Regions from separate parts of the Caproicibacterium lactatifermentans genome, predicted to be linked through region 1. Evidence: predicted binding sites of a transcription regulator. Region 1 holds the regulator's gene; the other holds the start of a gene.
The links. Region 1 encodes LexA, which represses DNA repair genes until DNA is damaged. Its sites were predicted from a motif close to CNAACANNTGTTNG; they were not measured.

Region 1 (6,823 bases):
AAAAGGCGTCGGCAGTAAGCGCGCGGAACTTTTTCAAAAGCTTGGCGTACCTACTGTCGGCGCTTTGCTGCGTTTATATCCGCGCACCTATGAGGATTGGAGTCAGCCGTACACCATTGCCGACGCACCGCTGGATGTATCTTGTGCTGTGCGTGCCACGGCAGAAAGCGTGGGAGCGCCCGTCTTTTCCCGCAGCGGTCTGATGCTGATTCATGTGTGTGCGTTTGATGAAGATGGCAGTACATTGGACATCGTCTTTTTTAATAACTCTTATATACAAAGCCTCATTCATACCGGCAAAATCTATCTGTTCTATGGAAAGGTGACCATGAGCCGCGGCCGGCGGCAAATGGCAGCCCCCAACTTTGCCGAGGACGGCACCTGTCCGGGTATGCGTCCGATTTACCCGCAGACAAAAGGACTTTCCACCCGTGTGGTAGAAAGTGCTGTGCGGGAAGCGCTGCGGCTGTTGCCGGAAACACTGCGTGACCCCATTCCACCGCAGATACGAAATGAACATTCTTTATGTAAGCTGGGCTTTGCGCTGGAAAATATCCACCAGCCAAAGGACCGGGAAGGCATGGAGGTCGCCCGCCGGCGGCTCGCTTTTGAGGAGCTGTTGGTCCTTCAGCTCGGTCTGCTGTCCATGAAGGGGCGCTCCCGCAAAAAAAGCTCTTTCCGCATAGAGGACAACTGCCTTTCCTCGTTTTGGAAACTGCTCCCCTTCTCCCCGACCGGCGCACAGAAACGGGCCGCAGAGGAAGCCGTGCGGGATATGCAGAGCGGCCTGCCCATGAACCGACTGATTCAAGGGGACGTCGGTTCCGGCAAAACAGCGGTCGCCGCAGCCTGCTGTTTTGTCGTTATCCAAAATGGCATGCAGGCTGTTTTAATGGCCCCAACGGATATTTTGGCACATCAGCATTTCGCATCTCTCTCCTCCCTGCTGGAACCCGCCGGCATTCATGTTGGGCTGCTGACTGGCTCCTTAAAAGCCAAGGAAAAAGGGCAGGTAAAGGCAGCTGCAGCGGACGGCAGCCTGCAGCTGCTGGTTGGCACCCATGCCCTGTTGACTAAAGATGTGCAGTTTCGAAAGCTCGCACTGGTCATTACAGATGAACAGCACCGCTTTGGTGTCGGTCAGCGAGAGGCTCTGGCAGAAAAATCCCAAAATCCACATGTGCTGGTGATGAGTGCCACACCGATTCCGCGCACGCTGGCCCTTATGATTTACGGAGACTTGGACATTTCCATTATTGACGAACTGCCGCCGGGCAGACAGACCATTCAGACCTACTGCATTGACAGCGGTAAACGGATACGTGCACTGCACTTTTTGCAAAAACACGTTCATCGGGGACGGCAGGCCTATATTATCTGTCCTGCTATCGATTCTGACAGCGATAAAGCCAGTGTGGAAACTTACACCTGCCGTCTGCGGCAGGTTCTACCGGACTGCCGCATTGGCAGCCTGCATGGCCGCATGAAAAGCAGCGAAAAGGAAAAAATCATGCAGGATTTCTCCGATGGCTGCATTGATATTCTGGTTTCCACAACTGTTGTGGAGGTTGGCGTAGACGTACCGAACGCGGTGGATATGCTGATTGAAAATGCGGAACAGTATGGTCTGTCCCAGCTTCATCAGCTGCGCGGCAGAGTCGGCCGCGGCAGCTACGAAAGCTACTGTATTTTAATTACCGACGCACAAAATGAAGAGGCCCGCGCACGTATGCGCGTCATGTGCGAAACCAGCAATGGATTTGTCATTGCGGAGCAGGACCTAAAGCTACGCGGTCCAGGCGACTTTTTTGGGCAGCGGCAGCACGGCCTTCCACAGCTGCAAATTGCCGACCTCAACAACGACCTTGACGTCCTAAAAGATGCACAGCAAACCGCCCGCTCCCTTCTGGAGGAAGACCCCGCACTGGAGGCACCAGCGCACCGCGGTCTGCGTGCGGAAGTGCGCCAGCTGTTCCGAAACATCAGTGAAACTTAGCCGTACAGAAAGGAAGTCATATAGGTATGGCAAATATAGACTATCATTCTTTTTGCGCACATTTTAAAGATGGGAAAGACATTCAAGAAGCAGGCTTCTACCTATTCAACGACCAGACCGAAACGGTTTGCTACCTCAAGTTCCTGCCGGAACGCAAAAATCCGTATTGGGTAAACAGTTGTGACGTACCGGACGGCGTATCCTTTCCGAGCCTTGAGGAACTGATGACTTCACGCATTTTTAACCGCAAATCGCTGCAGGAAAACTGGGATAATGTATATATGCTTTCGATAAATGGAATGCACCTGGAAGATTGGCGGGAAACACTGCAAACCTGATAGAACTGCAGAAAAAGGGGCTGCTGCAAAACGAAAACTTTGCAGCAGCCCCTTTCTGTTTAAGCTTTTTGCGTTATTTTTCTCTGCACGCTGCGGGCAGCAACACACAGCAGCAATGTGGCCGCCATATCCGGCAATGTACAGCCGACCGGCGTGTCCACACGCATCAGTACCCGATATAGGATAAATCCGGCCAACCAGACCACCGCATTCAGCACGTCCAGCCTGCTTTCTCCGCAGTTCCATTTCAGCAGGAAGAAATCTGCAATTTGCACCGCAACCATCGGCGCAAATACGGAACCGATTAAGTACAGAAAATCGGTAATATCATCCATCGGGAATAACATCGCGCAGACGGTGCCTACGGCTGTAACCAACATCGCCGCGTGCCTGCCATTTATCTTTTTGGACAGTGACTCCGCAGAAATACCGGCGCTCCATGCGTCAAGAAAGGTGGTCGTCACCGTAGAAAGAATCAAAATCAGCAGTGCCGCAATGCCCAATCCGGCTTTCACCATCATGGTGGCAATGTCTGCCTTTCCCGTTAGAATAGCCGCTCCCATGCCGATAATGTACATCCAGCAGCTGACCATTCCGTATACCACCGTACTGGTCAGCGTTGCGGCAAACGGGTGCTGCGCCTCACGCGTGTAGTCGGAAATCAGAGGCAGCCACGACAGCGGCATGGTGACTGCCAATTCCACCGCTGCGCCAAATGTCAAGTCCCCTTTGACTGCCGGTTCCGCCTGACCATCGCGGAAAATTACAGCACACAGAACAACCGTCAGCACCAGCAGTGCTGCCATGGCAATTTTATTAAGCCAGCCGAGGTTTTCCACACCGACGGCAATCCACACAAGGATAAGGCCGCCGATGACGAGGCACCATACCCATGCGCCGGTGCTAACGACACCGTTCGCAGCCAGCGCCCCGTCGTAAATCATAATTGCAGTCCAGCCCACCAACTGAAGAATATTTAGGAAAGCAAAAAACAAACAGCCGATTCTGCCAAAGCTCATTTGGACCGTGCCCATGGCACTGCGCCCGCTGCGTCCGCCAATCAGTCCAGCAAAGAACAGCATACAGCAGCCAATCAAATGCCCCAAAAGAATCGCCAGCAGTCCTTTTTGGAACCCCAGCGGCGCAAAATAAGTCCCCGTTAGGATTTCCGCAATGGACACGCCTGCGCCAAACCAAATGAGTCCGTTTTGAAAGGTCGAAGTTTTTTTCATCGGCGCGCTTCCTCATAATAGGCCGGCTTTAGGTCAAACGCATGGTCCATAGGACCGCTGCCCGCACCTAAATCCAGCATTGCGGCAAGCGCACCGGAAAGATACGTTTTTGCCTTGCAGACAGATGTATCCAAATCGTATCCTTTCGCAAGGTTCGCCGCAATGGCACTGGACAGCGTACAACCTGTCCCATGCGTGTTGGGGTTATCAATGCGCCTGCCCTCAAACCATTTGTATCCGCCGTCACGGTACAGGAGGTCATTGGCATCGTTCAGCCGATGTCCGCCCTTGCACAGCACCGCACAGGAATAGGTGCTGCCGATAACCGCCGCCGCCTTTTCCATGTCCTGCGGCGAAGTGATTTTTTGTCCGGACAAAACCTCGGCTTCCGGAATGTTTGGTGTCAGTACCGTCGCCAGCGGCAGCAGCTGTTCCTTCAGTATCGCTACAGCGTCATCTGAAATCAGCTTTGCGCCGCTTGTAGCTACCATAACGGGGTCCACCACAATGTTCTCCGCCTTGTAAAACCGCAGACGTTCCGCAATCGTTTCAATCAGCGCAGAAGAAGCGACCATACCAATTTTAACCGCGTCCGGCCGAATATCTGTAAAGACACTGTCAATCTGCTGTGCCAGGAACGACGAACCCACTTCAAAAATCCCCTGCACGCCGGTCGTGTTCTGCGCTGTCAAAGCCGTAATGGCGCTCATGGCAAATACGCCATTCATCGTCATGGTTTTGATATCCGCCTGAATACCGGCGCCACCGCTGGAATCGCTTCCGGCGATTGTTAATGCTGTCCTCATTTGTAATTACCCCTTTCCAGCATTTCATTTTGCGGCAGAAGGTGGTGCCCCCAATCTGCCAGCCGCAAAAGCCAGCCGTGAAAGCGGCGGTCTTTTGCTGGATATCCCATTTTTCTGTTCTGTGGGAACAAAGGCGGGCAAAAAGAAAAGCAGTGCCTGCAAAAGGCGCTGCCACAAACAATTCTTTCTTGTTCCCTACGTTGGCATTACCCAAATCAGGTGAAGGGTCAAAGCACTTTCGCTTACTCTCAGCCCACGTTTGTGAGCTCCCCACATATATTTTTAGTATATCGAATCATTTTCATCTTGTCAAGGCAAGCTGTTTATTGGTATTTCTCGTTGGATTGCTTCCGCGGCATAGAAAAAGCCAGCGCCTAAACAGCGCTGGCTTCTTGTTCAGATATTTTATTTAATAGTTGCGGTAGAGGGCAACCACCTTGCCGAGAATGGCAACTTCTTTGGTGTAAATCGGTTCAAAGTCCGGATTTTCTGGCTGCAGACGCACACGGCCGGGTTCCCGATAAAAGCGTTTAACGGTCGCTTCTCCATCTATCATTGCAATGACGATTTCGCCGTTTTCCGCTTCCGGTGTCTGACGGGCAATGACGATGTCATTATCTAATATGCCGGCATCCCGCATACTTTCTCCATGTACATGCAGGGCAAAATAGACATCATCTTCACTGCGTTTCGCCGGTGCATAGGGCACATGGCCTTCTGTATCCTCCACTGCCAAAATGGGCCGTCCCGCCGCGACCCTGCCGACAATAGGTACCTGCAGCACGGGAACAGAACGACTCTGCCCTGTCAGATGAATGGCCCGGTTCAGACCGGCATCCCGTGTGATAAGGCCCTCTTTTTCCAGTGTTTTTAAATGTGCATGTACGCTGGAAGTCGATTTTAAACCGGTTGCCGCGCAGATTTCCCGCACGGTAGGCGGCAGCCCAGTTTGTAGGCGGCTTTTCAGGTAGTCGTAAACTTTCTGCTGGCTTGCTGTAAGCATATTGTATTTCCTCTTTTCCTTTCGCCGCAAATAAGTATACCATAGAAAGAACAAAATCGCAAACGTTTGTTTGTAAACGGCGTAATGTTGTTATTCTTTATAAAACATTCACATACTATTAACAAATTTTGGGCTATAGCGCTGTATACTGAGTATGTAATCAAGAACAACGGAGCCGCACCGTTCACTTGATGTATGTTCTACCCTCCTCAATATACCCCTCAAGCTATTGAAAAAAACCGGGTGCCGCAGCCCGGTTTTTTTCTGTCTAAACTTCCTGTTTTGGTATATTTTCCTGCCGCAAGGCCATACTAGGGCTGGAGGTGGCAGGATTGAATACACAAGATTATAAAAAGCAGGAAGAACAGGAAAACGGAACAAGCACCGGATATCCATCCGGCGGCACAAACTCATCGCCCGGTAAAAAGCCCCCAAAAGGAAAGAAAGGGTTTTACATTGCACTGGTTATTTGCCTGACGGCAGTTACCGTGGCGGGATGGACAACCTACAGCAGTTTGCACAAGTACAAAAAAAGCACTTTGGATACACTGAACACCATTACGGAAAGCACCGTGTCTTCCCCACAAGAAAGCTTGCCGTCCGTTTCTTCACAGAGCGGCTGGGAAACGAGCAGTGTAACCAGTGAACCTGCCCAAAGCAGCCAGGCGGAAGCATCGGCAGCACCCGCTTCTTCCGCGGCAGCTGCGGCACAGCCGAAGTCTGCTGCGCCTGCTGCAGCTGCGCCTGCCGGTCTGCAGGAACCTGTACCGGATGCACCGGTACAGCACGCCTTCAGCGAAACACCGCTCTACTCGAAAACGATGCATGACTGGCGTGCACACGCCGGCATTGACCTGCGTGCCGCGAAAGGTACACCCGTATGCGCTGCGGCGGATGGCACTGTGCAGGCCGTGTCCGAACCGGAAGACTTTGGCGGTATGGTACAGGTTGTCCATGCAAACGGCCTGACTACCTGCTATTGTGGACTAACCGACATTTCTGTGCACAAAGGAGATACGGTCAAAGTTGGACATCAGCTTGGCAAGGTGGGAGAAATCCCCTGCGAAGCAGACGAGGCCCCCCACCTGCATTTTGCTGTTCAAAAAAGCGGCAAATTTCTAGACCCGGCAGACCTTTTAAAGTGACCGAAAAATTGTACTGCAACACAGCGCCGCAGATTCGGAGTTTCCCCGATTCTGTGGCTTTTTTAATTTGTTTACAGCTTCTTTATTTGAGTTGTTCCTACAATTATGGTATAATATAAAATAAAGAAGACATATTTGCCAAAAAATAAAAATCATTTGTGCTTTACTTGTTCATATAATATACACTCTTTGTTTCAACAGATTTTTTATTTGCATGATATACTAGCAACGCCATGTAAGAAGGGAATCCTCCCTTTCAGAAAGGAGTCCTGAGTTTTGGACAATAAGAAAGCGGTGCTTGTG
Region 2 (6,823 bases), 790 kb from region 1:
TTGCGGCACTTTCCTTTTATGGGGAAAAGAGAGGACTGGGTGTTTTGCGTATCAAAATCTTTACACGGGCCATGTGCGGTGTGCTGGCGGCAGCGCTCCTTGCCGGATGTGGTACGGCGGCTGCTTCATCTGCAGTTTCTTCCTCGGCAGCACCGGTGAAAAGTGCTGTGTCAGCGGATAGCTCCACACAGCGGATAGTCACGTTTCAGGACGCTCTTGGCTATACCGTTTCCGTAAAGTCGTGGAAACGGGTGGTGGCGGCTTACGGCAGCTTTGCAGAAACATGGAAATTGGCGGGTGGCAGCGTGGTGGGCGTGACCAGCGATGCCATAGAAGAAAAACGAGTGCAAAAGACGGACGGTCTGCAGGTCGTCGGTTCGGTCGAAAAGCCAAATCTTGAAAAAATTTTGGCAGCTTCACCGGACTTTGTCCTTCTTTCGGCCAGCCTGCCGGAACATACTAAGCTGCACGCTGCTTTGACGAAAGCGGGTATCCCGCACGCTTATTTTCGTGTGGAAACCTTTACAGATTATCTTTCTATGCTGCAGCAGCTTTGCAGCATGACCGGCCGGTCGGACCTTTACCACAAAAACGGGCTGGAGGTACAGGAACATATACAGAAAATCATCCACACCGTGCAGGGCCAGCCCAAGCCGACGGCACTTCTTATCCGAGCCTATTCAACCAATGCAACGGTCAAAGGGGAAAACTCCATGACAGGCGCCATGCTGAAAGACTTGGGCGCGGTGAACGTTGCCACGAACCACAAAAACTTGTTGGAAAATCTGAGTATGGAGTCCATTCTGTCTGCCAATCCGGATTTCATTTTTACAGTAACTATGGGGAAGAGTGACGCAAAGGCGCAGGCGCACCTAAAGCAGACGCTGCAGTCAAACCCCGGCTGGGCAAGCCTTTCGGCTGTCAAGAATAAGCGGTATTATCAGCTGCCGAAGGACCTGTTCCACTATAAACCAAATGACCGCTGGGGGGAAAGCTATGCCTATCTCGCAAAAATCCTCTACCCGAAACTCGCGTCCCAAATCTCATAACCGAACAGCGCTGCTGCTGATGGCTGTCGCCGCCGCGGCTGCAGTACTGCTGAGCTTGTGCTGCGGCAGTCAGCCTTATTCCCTGCAGCAGATGATTTTCGCGGTGTCCCACCGGGATACGGACAGCACAGTGTGGCAGGTCCTTGTCAATGTACGTGTACCGCGTACGCTTGCGGCGGGACTGGCGGGATGTGCCCTGGCGGTTGCTGGTGCGGTCATTCAGGCAGTTCTCAACAACGCCATGGCAAGCCCAAATGTGATTGGCATCAATGCAGGCGCAGGCTTTTTTGGCCTGTTGGCGGCGGTATTTGCTCCGCCGGCGATGGGACTGGTGCCCATTTCCTCTTTTTTGGGTGCCTTTTGTACGGCTCTTTTTATCTATGCGCTGGCTGTTCGTGCGGCCTTTTCCCGTACAGTGCTGATATTGGCGGGCATTGCGGTGGGCAGTATGCTGACAGCGGGCATTAACACCATTACCCTGCTGGAACCGAACGCAGTGGCCAGCTCCAGCAGCTTTATGCTGGGCGGCTTTTCCGGTGTTGCACTGGAAAATGTTCAATCCGCTTTCTTTTATATTCTGGTAGGATTGCTGCTGGCCGGATTCCTTGCGGAAAATTTAGATGTACTGCAGCTGGGGGAGGAAAGTGCCGCTAGCCTGGGGCTAAATGTACAGCGGACACGCTTTCTTGCCATCTTGGCGGCGGCTTTGCTGGCAGGTGCCGCGGTCAGTTTCGCGGGCCTGTTAAGCTTTGTGGGCCTTTTGGTGCCGCATATTGTTCGGCGCTTGGTGGGCGGCCGGAATGTCTGGGTGCTGCCGGCCTGTGCGCTGTCCGGAACAGCGTTTGTGCTGCTGTGTGATACACTGGCGCGGGTGATATTTGCGCCTTTTGAATTCCCAGTGGGAATTATCCTGTCGCTGCTGGGTGGTCCGTTTTTTCTCAGCCTGCTGCTGCGGCACAGAAAGGGCCGATTGTATGATTGATTTTTGTCACGCAAAAGTGGGGTATCCGGAGCGGGCAGTTTTGTCCGACCTCACCTTTTCCATACCGAAAGGACAAATTACATCACTGATCGGGCCGAATGGCTGCGGCAAAACCACTTTGCTGCGGACCATCGCCCGTCAGCTGCCGCCGCTTGATGGCAGCATTACGCTGGGTGGACGCCTGCTGTCCGACTTCAGCCGGAACGAGTTTGCCCGCACGGTTTCTTATCTGCCGCAGGTGCGCAGGCTGCCTGCCATTACGGTCCGGCAGCTGGTCAGTCACGGACGCTTTCCGTACCTCGGTTTTTCCCGCAGAATGCGGGAAAAAGACCGGGAGGCAGTGGATACCGCCATGCGGGAAACCGGCATTTTTAAGTGGGCCGACCGTGACCTGCGGGAACTTTCCGGCGGAGAAAGGCAGCGGGTGTATGTCGCTATGGCACTGGCACAGGATACAGATATTATTCTGCTGGATGAGCCAACCACATATTTGGACCTGCACCGTCAGTTTGAACTGCTGGGCCTTTTGACAGAGCTGAACCGACGGGGCAAAACGATTGTTATGGTTCTGCACGAACTGTCATTGGTTCTGCGGTACAGTCATCAGGTTGCACTGCTGTTCAATGGACGGCTGGAAGACTTCGATACACCGGAAGCACTGGTGAAGTCTGGGCAGATTGACCGTGTCTTTGGGGTGCATACCTGCAGGGTCGGGGACGGTTATTTTTTTACACCGAATTTATAAAAAAGCTCCTGCCGCTGGCGGGAGCTTTTTTGTGTAAAGAGATCGGCAGAATAATTCTTTCTATCTGCAAATAACGGAATTTTATTTTTATGAATAACGCATAAAAAAGGCAAAAATAAAATTGACATTTCAGCAGTAATCCTCTATGATAAAAGAGTAGGATCAGAAGAGAAAAAGTCAATTCTTCTTTTCTGCGGCAGGTGGCAGGGCACAGATGCTCCCGGAGGAGGTGCCGCTCAGCTGTGTGTCTTCCAACAGGACCGCAGGCTGTACACAGGCATTCCCGTAGCGCTTTTTCAGGCCGTCCAATGTGGCGTCCAGATTTTCAGCGCGCATTCGTTTCTTTTCGTCCCGGAACAGGCTAGTTTGTATGTTCTGTCCTGCCGGCAGCAGATCCGAAACCGTAATGCCCACACTGCGCACTGGCAGCGACCAGTGATAGTTTGAGCAGAAGAGCTGGTAGGCGCTTTCGGCAATTTCACGGGTGATGTTGGTATACTGCGGACAGGTGTGCTGTCGGGTAAATGTGTGCAGGTGCGTGTCGCGTACGCTGATGGAAACCGTGCGTGCAGAAAATCCCTGTTCCCGCAGGCGATGAGCAACGCTGTCCGCGAGAACCAGAAAAACGACTTTCACGTCTGTATTGCAGGTTAGGTCACGCGGGGTTGTGGTGGAGTTGCCGATGGATTTAACGGCGGAACGGCTTCCCCAGCGTTCCACAGGGGACGTGTCCAGTCCGTTGGCATAGCTCCACAGCAGCGGCCCGCTTTTTCCGAAGCGTGCCTGCAGTACTTTCGGCGGCATGGCCGCCAGGTCACCGATGGTGTGCACACCGTATTCCAGCAGTTTTTGCTGGGTGGCTCGGCCGACAAACAGCAGGTTGCTGACCGGCAGCGGCCAGATTCGGCTTTTCCAGTTGTCTCGCAGAAAGGCCGTGGTGGCATTTGGCTTCTTGTAATCACTGCCCAGCTTGGCGAAAACTTTGTTCCAGCTGACACCGACGCTGACGGTAATGCCCAGTTCCTGATGAACGCGGCACCGCAGTTCGTCTGCCAGCCGGACACCCTCCCGCGGAGAGGAAACGCTGCCGGTCACATCCAGCCACGCTTCATCCAGACCAAATGGTTCTACCATATCGGTATACTGCAGGTAAAGCTGCCTTGCACGGTCGGAAAATTTTCGGTACAGTGCAAAACGCGGCGGCAGCACAGCAAGATCCGGACACTTTCGACGTGCCTGCCACAGTGCTTCACCGGTCTTTATGCCGCAGTCCTTAGCTGGCTGGTTTTTGGTCAAAATGATGCCGTGCCGTCGCTGGGGGTCGCCGCCCACCGCAAAGGGGCGGTTCCGCAGCTCCGGATGGTACAGCATTTCTACAGAGGCATAGAAACAGTTACAGTCACTATGCAGGATGATACGATCCAAACTGAGTTCCTCCTTTTTTCAGAGCAAAGGACATTAGAACAAACGTTTCACACTTATCATAACACAAGAGGGGCGGTTCGGCAATCCCTTTTGTGGGGACCAACATGGTGAAAATATGTTATTTTTTATAAAGAATGCCTTCAAAATCATCCGGCTTTTAAAAAAGTAAATTTTTAAAGACAAATGCCTCTGCATTTGTTATAATAAAAACAAAGGAATGTGATAGAAGCATACTCGCTGTATAAAACGGCTTTTCCTGTGCTGTCTTTCAGCTTTTCAAGTTTATTAAAAAAGGAGAATATATCAATGGCTATTAGAGGCATACACTCACCTGTTACCGATATCCGCCGCAAGGTCTTTACTGAGGTGGCACGTCTTGCTTATGAGGGTGGAGATTATTCGCGTATCGAAGAACTCCCTTATAAAATTGTCCCTGGAAATGATGCCAGCTACCGTACCAGTGTCTTTTTGGAGCGTGCCATTGTCGGTGAACGTCTGCGGCTTGCCATCGGCCTGCCGCTGCGTCCAGCGGACCAGCATGCCCCCATTTCGGACGGCATTGTGGAAAGTGCGATTGCAGAGAAGTACTATGACCCGCCGCTGGTGAACGTGATCAAGTTTGCCTGCAACGCCTGCCCGGAAAAATCCGTTCATATTACAGAAATGTGCCAGAACTGTCTGGACCACCCCTGCCGGGAAGTCTGCCCCCGTCACGCTATCAGCGGTGAAAACGGAAAGAGTGTTATCGACCAAGAACTCTGTGTAAAGTGCGGCCGGTGCGTCAACGTGTGCCCGTACCATGCTATCATCCATATAGAGCGCCCGTGTGCGGCGGCCTGCGGCATGAACGCTATTTCTTCCGATGAGTACGGCCATGCAACCATCGACTATGACAAGTGTGTTTCCTGCGGCCAGTGCCTGGTCAGCTGCCCGTTCGGCGCTATTTCGGACAAGGGTCAGATTTTCCAGGTTATCCACGCTATTAAAGAAGAGGGCGAGATTTACGCCGCAATCGCACCGGCCTTTGTCGGACAGTTTGGTCCGGAAATGACACCGGAAAAACTGCGTGCTTCGTTCCAAAAGCTTGGTTTCACCGATGTGGCAGAAGTTGCGGTCGGCGCTGACCTCTGTACACTGGAGGAAGCGCATGATTTCCTCGACAAGGTTCCGGAGAAACTGCCATTCCTCGCAACCTCCTGCTGCCCGGCGTGGTCGGTTATGGCAAAGAAGGAATTCCCGCAATTCGCTCCCCGCATTTCTATGGCGCTTACGCCAATGGTCCTGACAGCACGCCTGCTGAAAAAAGAGCATCCGAACTGCAAGGTGGTCTTTGTTGGCCCCTGTGCCGCAAAGAAGCTGGAAGCCAGCCGCCGCTCTATCCGCAGTGATGTCGACTTTGTGTTGACGTTTGAGGAAGTCATGGGTATGTTCGAGGCGCGCGGCGTCGATTTGGTCGCGGCACTGCCGGACAGCCAGCTGAACGAAGGCACAGCGGCCGGCCGTGGATTTGCTGTCAGCGGCGGTGTGGCTAAGGCTGTTGTAGATGTTATTAAGAAGATTGACCCGGACCGTGACATAAAGGTACAGGCGGCACAGGGACTGCGGGAATGCCGCCAGATGCTACGCGTGGCAAAGGCCGGTAAATACGACGGCTATCTGCTGGAAGGCATGGCATGCCCCGGCGGCTGTGTAGCTGGTGCGGGAACACTGCAGCCCGTTGCAAAGTCTTCTGTACAGGTAAAGCAGTATGCCAGTAAGGCAGACAAAAAGAACGCATTGGAAAGCCCCTACGAAGATATTGCGGACAAGCTGGACTGAGTTTTCTGCATCATCTGTACACAAGAAAAAACAAAAGTGCCTTGTCCGGCAGTGCCGGCGGGGCACTTTTTTAGAGGCAAAGGAGGACAAAAACGGCAGAATGCAGAAAATGAAACGAATTGTACAGCCGCTGCTTAGGTGGTTCCAGCGGAATGCACGGGACCTGCCGTGGCGGCATCATCCCACACCGTACCGAGTCTGGATATCCGAAATTATGCTGCAGCAGACACGTGTGGAAGCGGTAAAAGGATATTTTGAGCGCTTTTTGAAGGCGGCACCGGATATTCCTTCCCTGGCGGCACTTCCGGAGGAACGGCTGCTGAAGCTGTGGGAAGGGCTGGGCTATTATTCCCGCGCCCGTAACCTGCAGAAAGCGGCAAAGGTAGCTGTCGAAAAATACGGTGGACGATTGCCTGCTTCCTATCCGGAACTGCTGACACTGCCGGGAATTGGTCCCTATACTGCCGGTGCCATTGCGTCCATTGCGTTTCACCTGCCGGTTCCGGCGGTGGACGGCAATGTCCTGCGGGTGTGGATGCGTTTGACAGCGGACAGTGCCGATATTTCGGACCCCACCGTCAAGCGCTGCGTAGAAGCGGGCGTTCAGGCAATTCTGCCGGAAGAGCACAGCGGTGATTTTAATCAGGCAATGATGGAACTGGGTGCCACTGTTTGTGTACCGAATGCGCCGCCAAAGTGTGAAAGCTGTCCGCTGGCGGAGCTGTGTGCGGCACATACTGCCGGCGGAGAACAGCAGTATCCGGTGAAGAAGCCAAAGCCGCCGCGCCGAATAGAACAGCGGAC

Region 2: a site for LexA is predicted at 4,237-4,250, ahead of dinB (DNA polymerase IV). Genes of this name have one in related genera too.

What each region holds. Positions count from the first base shown of each region.
Region 1 covers NZ_CP046051.1:1,814,761-1,821,583, forward strand. Annotated here, with positions in the region: gene recG (ATP-dependent DNA helicase RecG) at 1-1,996, shown strand, start outside; gene GJQ69_RS08850 (hypothetical protein) at 2,023-2,334, shown strand; gene cytX (putative hydroxymethylpyrimidine transporter CytX) at 2,394-3,566, opposite strand; gene thiD (bifunctional hydroxymethylpyrimidine kinase/phosphomethylpyrimidine kinase) at 3,563-4,372, opposite strand; TPP riboswitch at 4,548-4,654, opposite strand; gene lexA (transcriptional repressor LexA) at 4,782-5,375, opposite strand; gene GJQ69_RS08870 (M23 family metallopeptidase) at 5,708-6,520, shown strand; gene GJQ69_RS08875 (adenine nucleotide alpha hydrolase family protein) at 6,797-6,823, shown strand, end outside.
Region 2 covers NZ_CP046051.1:613,494-620,316, forward strand. Annotated here, with positions in the region: gene GJQ69_RS02965 (ABC transporter substrate-binding protein) at 1-1,049, shown strand, start outside; gene GJQ69_RS02970 (FecCD family ABC transporter permease) at 997-2,031, shown strand; gene GJQ69_RS02975 (ABC transporter ATP-binding protein) at 2,024-2,776, shown strand; gene dinB (DNA polymerase IV) at 2,954-4,201, opposite strand; gene GJQ69_RS02985 (4Fe-4S dicluster domain-containing protein) at 4,514-6,019, shown strand; gene mutY (A/G-specific adenine glycosylase) at 6,120-6,823, shown strand, end outside.